One region of the Shouchella rhizosphaerae genome, then DNA from elsewhere that is predicted to be linked to it. Evidence: a T-box and tRNA genes for the amino acid it is inferred to sense, from the RefSeq annotation. Region 1 holds a T-box; the other holds one or more tRNA genes.

Region 1 (4,216 bases):
TTTAATCTGTCGCACAAGTTTCTCTTTAAAATATTCAAAAGGAACCCTCTCTGTTTCCGGTTTTCCATACTGTCTAACCGTGACTGTTTCTTCTTTTAATTCGTTGTCACCTAGCACGATCGTGCAAGGGATTTTTTGCATTTGTGCTTTTCTAATTTTGTAACCTAGTTTTTCATCACTTTCATCAATGTTTACCCTTACCCCTACTTGTTTTAGTTCTGATTGTATCGTTAAACAATAGTCTAAGTGAACGTGGGAAACCGGGACAATTTGTACTTGTACCGGCGCAAGCCAAACAGGAAAAGCACCTGCAAAATGTTCGATTAAAATTCCTAAAAAACGGTCAATTGAACCAAATACAGCTCGGTGAATAACAACTGGACGCTTTTTTTCGTTTTGTTTATCTATATAAGTTAAATCAAACTTTTCAGGTAGTTGGAAATCAAGTTGAACCGTGGCGCATTGGTGGCTGCGCTGAATGGCATCTTTTATGTGAATATCAATTTTCGGACCATAAAACGCCCCATCGCCTTCATTGACTTTATAAGCATAATTAAGTTTTTGCAGTACATTCTCTAAAGCAGTTTCAGCCTGCTCCCAAAGGTGTTCACTCCCCATAAAATCATCTGGACGTGTCGATAATTCAATTTCGTACTTAAACCCAAATACTTGGTAGACATGGTCGATTATTTTTAATGCAAGTGTGATTTCCTCTTCAATTTGTTGCGGTGTTACGAAAATGTGGGCATCATCTTGGCAAAATGTACGGACACGCAATAAACCATTCAAGGCACCACTGAATTCATGACGATGCACTTGACCAAACTCTGCCATGCGAATTGGTAAATCTCGGTACGAATGCAGCCCGTTTTTAAAAATGAGCATATGGCCAGGACAATTCATTGGTTTTAGCGCAAATTGTTGCTCATCCACTTGTGTAAAATACATATTCTCTTTGTAATGATCCCAGTGACCAGATTGTTCCCATAGCCGTTGATTCATCATGATCGGCGTGCGAACTTCTTTATAGTCGTATTTGGCTTGAAGATTTCGCAAAAAAGATTCAAGCTCATTTCGGATAATTTGACCATTGGCAAGATAGAAAGGCATTCCTGGAGCTTCTTCTGAGAACATGAACAATTCCAGCTCTTTTCCAAGCTTACGGTGATTTCTCTTTTCAGCTTCCTCTAGAAAGGCAAAATAATCTTGTAACTCATCTTTTGTCGCAAACGCAACACCGTAAATACGTTGAAGCATTTGATTATCGCTATTGCCCCGCCAATATGCACCAGACACTTTCGTTAACTTAAAATGCTTGATTTTGCCTGTTGAAGGTATATGAGGACCACGACATAAATCATAAAAATCACCTTGTTCGTACACAGTCACTGTTTCATCTGGCGGTATATCTTCAAGCAACTCAAGTTTTAAAGGGTCCTGTTTGAACAACTGTTTAGCTTTTTCGCGCGTAACTTCCTTACGTGTTATCTCCATGTCCTCTTTAATGATTTGCTTCATCATCTGTTCAATTCTTAGCAAATCACCGACGGTAATCGGTTGGTCCAACGCAACGTCATAAAAAAATCCATCTCCGATGACAGGACCCACTCCTAAATGAACAGCCGGGTATAATCGCTTTAATGCATGTGCCAATAAGTGGGCTGTTGAATGACGAAGCACTTCTATTCCTTCTTTTGAAGCGACATCATATAAGGAAATATGAGCGTTTTCTGTGATTGGACATGCTAAATCGGAAGGAACACCATTTATACATCCAACAATCGTTTTTTTGTAAAGACTCGGACTAATGGATTGTGCAAGTTCAGCCAGTGTTACACCTTGCGGAAATTGCTTGCTCTTTCCATCTGGAAATTCAATAGCTATTAATGGTTCACTCATAACAAGAAACACTCCTTTTAAAGTAAATAAAATAAAAACACACCCATCCCTCAAGAAGGGACGAGTGCGTTCTACCCGTGGTTCCACCCAATTTCCCATAAGCTAAAAAGAAAAACTTATGGCTTTGGTGCTGTAACGTAGCATAAACGGTATTAGATACTAAGTTCCCCAATACAGCTCAAAGGTGGTAAATTATTTTCCTAAGCTAGGAAGATCACAGCTTACCCTTCCCTCTCTGAAAACCGTAAAAATAATTCCTGTCCTTTTCATCGCTCTTGCTTTGTAATTGTCAAAACACAAAAACGCACTCATCCCCCAAGAAGGGACGAGTGCGTTCTACCCGTGGTTCCACCCAATTTCCCATAAGTAAAAAGAGAACTTACGGCTCTGGTGCTGTAACGTAGCATAGACGGTATTGGGTACTTCATTCTCCAATACAGCTCAAAGGTGGTAAGTTACTCTCCTGCGTTAGGAAGATTTCAGCTCTCCTTCCCTCTCTGGAAACCGTAAAAAGTAACTCATGTCCTTATCAGTGCTTTTAAAAAATCAAACGATAACATTAAATTGTTTTACATGATACAGTAAATGTCTCCTAACCGCAACCCTTCTTTTCGCTTTTTGTAGATCCAATTTAAATAAATTTCAAAATTAATAGGATATTAAAGTTATAACGTTTAAACATCATATCTGTGTCATTTTCTTTTGGTGGTTTCTGCAGTTAGATCTGAAATACATAGTAGGTGTATCAGTTTTTCGTCCTTTAAATAGAAAGTAGGAATGTCCCCGCTTCGTTACTGTATAGGAACTAATATTTCACACAAATGATTATCAATCATTTGTGAAGTATATCTTTCTATAATTGGTTGTTCTCTTATTGATAGATTATTTCTTTCGATCTCAGAAAAAATATTGCCCCAAAATTCACTGACTGCCTCTTTTGTATGGTCAAGCAAAAAAACAGCGTATTTCCCACCAGAAAATTCTCCAATATGAGCTGGTTTTGTCACATTAAAATCTTTATTTATAACAACGCAAACATCATAACGACACTCCTCTTTAGGAGTAATCTCTGGGTTATCTCGCGGTATGCCTAAAATTATAGAATCATTAAACACACCATTTAATTTTGCCCACTTTTTAAAATTCTCCATTAATTTTTTGTTTTGCTTTTCACCATACTCCCCAATATTTCGGAAATAAGCAATCCTGGATTCAGGTAATTCTTTTCATATTTTAATTCTCCTTTCTTAGATAAAGTAATCCGATTTAAAATATTTTTCAAGCTATTTTTTAAAACTATTTCTGATATATTAGTTTAATTAATCCATTAGTCTCTAAACAAAGGCCGTTAGTTGAAAAGGGAAAAGAGATAGTTCACCACCGCCCATAATGACGGACAATAATGAACCGTATTCAAAACATTCGCTTCAAAAAGGAGGTGAAAAAGAGATGGGCCATGAGACCAACCTTCGCAATCCACGGTTAGAATGCGACACAAAACTTCCCCATCACACTCAGTTGCTTTCCCCCTAAACCTTAACTCCATTTTTAACAACACGTTTAAAAATGAAGACTATTTCACTATGCCTAAAGCGCCGTTTTTCCATTTATTGCGGGTACTAGTGGAATTTTCCCTTTGTCTTTTCTATGATAAAACTAAACACCACATGGCGGGAGCGAAGGTGGGATGGATGATGAAAAAAGGCATTTGGATTCCGATCGTTGTCTTGATTGCATTAGGAGGAGGGGTCGCCATGGCGTTCGCACTCAACGGTTCAGACGATATTGCCTTAACAGATGATTTTACGAGTAGCTTTCTTGACCCAGAGGTCGAAACTGATGACGGGTTCCATTATTTTCAATCCGAAAAAAACAACTTTTCCATGTGGTTTCCCGCGGGGTATTATATTGAGGATGATCCTGTTGGTTACAAAAGTAAAGACCATTTTGAATTTCTCAATATCCATGAAGATCAATCACATTCTAACGAAAAAGAGTACTGGGGATTTATTCAATTAAAGTACCGTGGCAATATGATAGAACATGATGCTGAGATACAATTACAAATTCTACTAAAAGACTTTGGGTTTAATGACCAGTATGAAGAACTTCAAACAGAAACTGCAACGATCTATTACGGCTCTTCCTACTATACCTTGGAAGGAAAAAGAGGCGTAACTTACGATCCGGCAACGCACTCTGCTAATCAATATTTTGCGTTGGTTCAAAGCCCTGACCTTAAAGAATTCATGGTTGTTGATTATGAGTTATATTGCAAGGAAGAAGAAACATGTACCATCAACAATGAACAAGAAAG
Region 2 (4,216 bases), 370 kb from region 1:
GGACAGCGAAGCCAGATCGTGAGGACTGGTGGAGTGCTTGGAAGTGAGAATGCCGGTATGAGTAGCGAAAAGATAGGTGAGAATCCTATCCGTCGAAAGCCCAAGGTTTCCTGAGGAAGGCTCGTCCGCTCAGGGTTAGTCGGGACCTAAGCCGAGGCCGAAAGGCGTAGGCGATGGACAACAGGTTGATATTCCTGTACCACCTCGTATTCGTTTGAACGATGGGGGGACGCAGAAAGGTAGGGTGAGCGCGCCGCTGGCTGTGCGCGTCGAAGCATGCGAGGCTGGAACATAGGCAAATCCGTGTTCCGTAAGGCTGAGCTGTGACCGTGAAGGACCTTCGGGTCCGAAATCCCTGATCCTCCGCTGCCGAGAAAAGCCTCTAGTGAGAATACAGGTGCCCGTACCGCAAACCGACACAGGTAGGCGAGAAGAGAATTCTAAGACGCTCGGGAGAACTCTCGTTAAGGAACTCGGCAAAATGACCCCGTAACTTCGGGAGAAGGGGTGCTCTAGTAGGGTTAACCGCCCGAGAGAGCCGCAGTGAAAGGATCCAAGCGACTGTTTAGCAAAAACACAGGTCTCTGCGAAGCCGTAAGGCGAAGTATAGGGGCTGACACCTGCCCGGTGCTGGAAGGTTAAGAGGAAGGGTCATCCCAAATGGTGAGAAGCTCTGAATTGAAGCCCCAGTAAACGGCGGCCGTAACTATAACGGTCCTAAGGTAGCGAAATTCCTTGTCGGGTAAGTTCCGACCCGCACGAATGGTGCAACGACTTGGATACTGTCTCAACGAGAGACCCGGTGAAATTATAGTACCTGTGAAGATGCAGGTTACCCGCGACAGGACGGAAAGACCCCATGGAGCTTTACTGTAGCTTGATAGTGAGTGTTGGTATCATCTGTACAGGATAGGTAGGAGCCTTGGAAACCGGAGCGCTAGCTTCGGTGGAGGCGTCGGTGGGATACTACCCTGATGGTGCTGGCATTCTAACCTCGACCCGTGATCCGGGCCAGGGACATTGTCAGGTGGGCAGTTTGACTGGGGCGGTCGCCTCCTAAACAGTAACGGAGGCGCCCAAAGGTTCCCTCAGAATGGTTGGAAATCATTCGTAGAGTGCAAAGGCAGAAGGGAGCTTGACTGCGAGACCTACAAGTCGAGCAGGGACGAAAGTCGGGCTTAGTGATCCGGCGGTGCCGTATGGAAGGGCCGTCGCTCAACGGATAAAAGCTACCCTGGGGATAACAGGCTTATCTCCCCCAAGAGTCCACATCGACGGGGAGGTTTGGCACCTCGATGTCGGCTCGTCGCATCCTGGGGCTGAAGTAGGTCCCAAGGGTTGGGCTGTTCGCCCATTAAAGCGGCACGCGAGCTGGGTTCAGAACGTCGTGAGACAGTTCGGTCCCTATCCGTCGCGGGCGTAGGAAATTTGAGAGGAGCTGTCCTTAGTACGAGAGGACCGGGATGGACATACCGCTGGTGTACCAGTTGTTCCGCCAGGAGCATCGCTGGGTAGCTACGTATGGACGGGATAAGTGCTGAAAGCATCTAAGCATGAAGCCCCCCTCAAGATGAGATTTCCCATGGCGTAAGCCAGTAAGACCCCTTAGAGATGATGAGGTTGATAGGTCAGAAGTGGAAGCGTGGCGACACGTGGAGCGGACTGATACTAATCGGTCGAGGACTTATCCTATACATTCTTGACACTTGAGTATTTCGGATTTAGTTTTGAAAGAATCACCGATTCTTTCCATACTTACACTTCAGAGCAGACGAAGAGATTCGCCGCTTATTCTGAAGTCAGAGAAGCGAGGAGTTCGAGGACAGGAGTGCTCGAAGAAGGGTGCGTACCCAAACGTACGTGACTGACTGAGAGACACGAACTGGACGAAGAAATCCGAAGCTTAAACGATTGACAAAGAGAAGCAAGAAGGTCGAGGATTGGAAGTGTTCGACTGAAGGAGCGTACAAATGTACGTGACTGAAGAAGAATCACGAACGAGACGAAGAGATTCGCCGCTTATCTGAAGTCAAGTAGAGTCCGGTGACAATGGCAAAGAGGTCACACCCGTTCCCATGCCGAACACGGTCGTTAAGCTCTTTTGCGCCGATGGTAGTTGGAGGCTTCCTCCTGCGAGAGTAGGACGTTGCCGGGCTTTTTCTATATATTTTTTTCGTTCCACAGTAGCTCAGTGGTAGAGCTATCGGCTGTTAACCGATCGGTCGCAGGTTCGAATCCTGCCTGTGGAGCCATTTTTGTGCTTCCATAGCTCAGTCGGTAGAGCACCACCATGGTAAGGTGGGGGTCAGCGGTTCAAGTCCGCTTGGAAGCTTTCTTATACTGATAATAAAGTTTCTCCGTCGATGGAGAAGCTTTTTTGTTTTTAAACCAAAAGTTTTCCTATGAAACATTGCGAGTCCTTCAGCCAAACCACATAAAATGGATGACGGATATCAACTAAAAAAACAAGGAAACGAATTCTCAAATTCACTTATAAAATACCACATAAAAAAAGTATAAAACACACAAGTCCAAAGCACTTCTTTTTTACCATTTTTATCTATTTTCGTGAGTTTTATTTCAATATATATTAAAGTGAGATTAACTTACTATAGAATTAATTAATCCTTGTTATAACAAGAGCAATTTAGGTTGGTAATTTAACTTTTAATACAGGCTACGCACTAAAAATAGCTTTTCAGTAAATGCTGTAGAGAACATCATAATAAGTTATGCAAAATGATTATTTAGAACTATATAAAATTCTTATTTTTACAATTAACTTATCTTGATAAGATGATATTACTATGTATAATTTGACAGATTTTTTAACGATGTTATGATTTTGTGTAAATATATGGGCTAATAACGCATCTATTGACGCTTAATAGCATGTAAGGCTCTATATAGTTATTAATTTTATTTAAGGAGGGCTCTATGAGAAAGCAGAAGGGTAACATAAGAAAAGGCTTTATAGTAATGCTTATTTTCTTAATTCTTTTCTTGCCGTTTGGACAAGTTGGGTTAACGGAAGCTTCGGAAAGAAAGTTTGAGAACGAACTTGATATCTCTGTTGAAGGGACACCAACCCAAGAACAAGTTATTCTTAATGTAGTAACAGACTACTCGGATTTAAACAATTTGGAGCTTGTTCTTCCAAAAGGAATTGAATATGATGAAGAGAGCACGAAAGAGTTAAATTCTAATAGTGAAATTACGTATCATTATGAGGAGAATCGTTTAAATATCCCGAAAGAAAAAGGGTCTCCAATCTCTGAAAATATCATTTTAACAGGGTTCAATGTAGGCGATAATATTCTACAAGTTAGAGGCCAATTTGAAGACGGTGGCACTGAAATTGTAGAGTTTAAGGTTTCCGTGGAATCGGATAGTTCCAGTGGGAATGAAGATTTAGAAGAACTTGATACGGAAGCGGAAGTAGAAGAATTTGAAAAAAACCATTCGGATCAACCAGAGTCAGATAACTTAAATGAGGATGAACAACTAGAAGAAAATAAATCTGAAGACAATTACGCTGATGAAACAAATGGTGATAATCAAGAAGAATCCTCACCCACAAACAGTGAAACAGAATCCCAACAGCAAGAAGAAACAAATCAACATGAAGAAGAGAGTAATGAAGATCAAGATAAGCCTATCTTTACACCAATGGCAGGAGATTTAAATGTAGATATTGATATTTCACCATTGAATGCGAGTGTCTTGGCTGGGAACGATGCAGCTTATAAGTTAGTGTTTAAAACAACCGGTTCTATTACAGAATACACGAATGCAAGAATAACAATCGATTTGCCACTTTCAAATGAAGTGACCTTTAATCAATCGTTATCAGAATTAAGAATAGCTGGTGTAGAACCAACATTTGATTCGGAAACAAGCCAGTTAGTGTATCAATTTGAACGGTTACAAGCAGGTCAAACGTATGAAAATATTATCAAATTGGCGACAACAAATGGTTTGATGGCTAATGGTACAGAGCTTGGCGTGCAAGCCTCATTTGAAGCGGATCAATTCGGTGAGGTGCAAGATACCGCAACAGTCGTAATCGATGCTTCTACTACTATTTCTGCTTCTAAACGATATACGGAAGCCAGAGGCAATGATAGGAACTTACCAATCCCTAATGCACAAACGGTATGGAAAATGAAAGTAGACATTCCGAAAAACAATATAGGACAAAATTATTTAGAGCCCG

What was found. A T-box is a leader RNA that pairs with one kind of tRNA and senses whether it is charged. The one in region 1 lies ahead of thrS (threonine--tRNA ligase), so its partner is inferred to be a tRNA-Thr.
Region 2: it encodes a tRNA-Thr, which carries the amino acid that the T-box ahead of thrS (threonine--tRNA ligase) is inferred to sense. The anticodon was not compared.

Annotation. Positions count from the first base shown of each region.
Region 1 covers NZ_CP144921.1:1,688,418-1,692,633, forward strand. The annotation lists gene thrS (threonine--tRNA ligase) at 1-1,899, opposite strand, end outside; T-box leader at 1,953-2,178, opposite strand; T-box leader at 2,218-2,441, opposite strand; gene V5G21_RS08470 (AraC family transcriptional regulator) at 2,691-3,104, opposite strand; gene V5G21_RS08475 (hypothetical protein) at 3,594-4,216, shown strand, end outside.
Region 2 covers NZ_CP144921.1:2,059,647-2,063,862, forward strand. The annotation lists rRNA gene V5G21_RS10360 (23S ribosomal RNA) at 1-1,692, shown strand, start outside; rRNA gene rrf (5S ribosomal RNA) at 2,040-2,155, shown strand; tRNA gene V5G21_RS10370 (tRNA-Asn) at 2,178-2,252, shown strand; tRNA gene V5G21_RS10375 (tRNA-Thr) at 2,260-2,332, shown strand; gene V5G21_RS10380 (SpaA isopeptide-forming pilin-related protein) at 2,938-4,216, shown strand, end outside.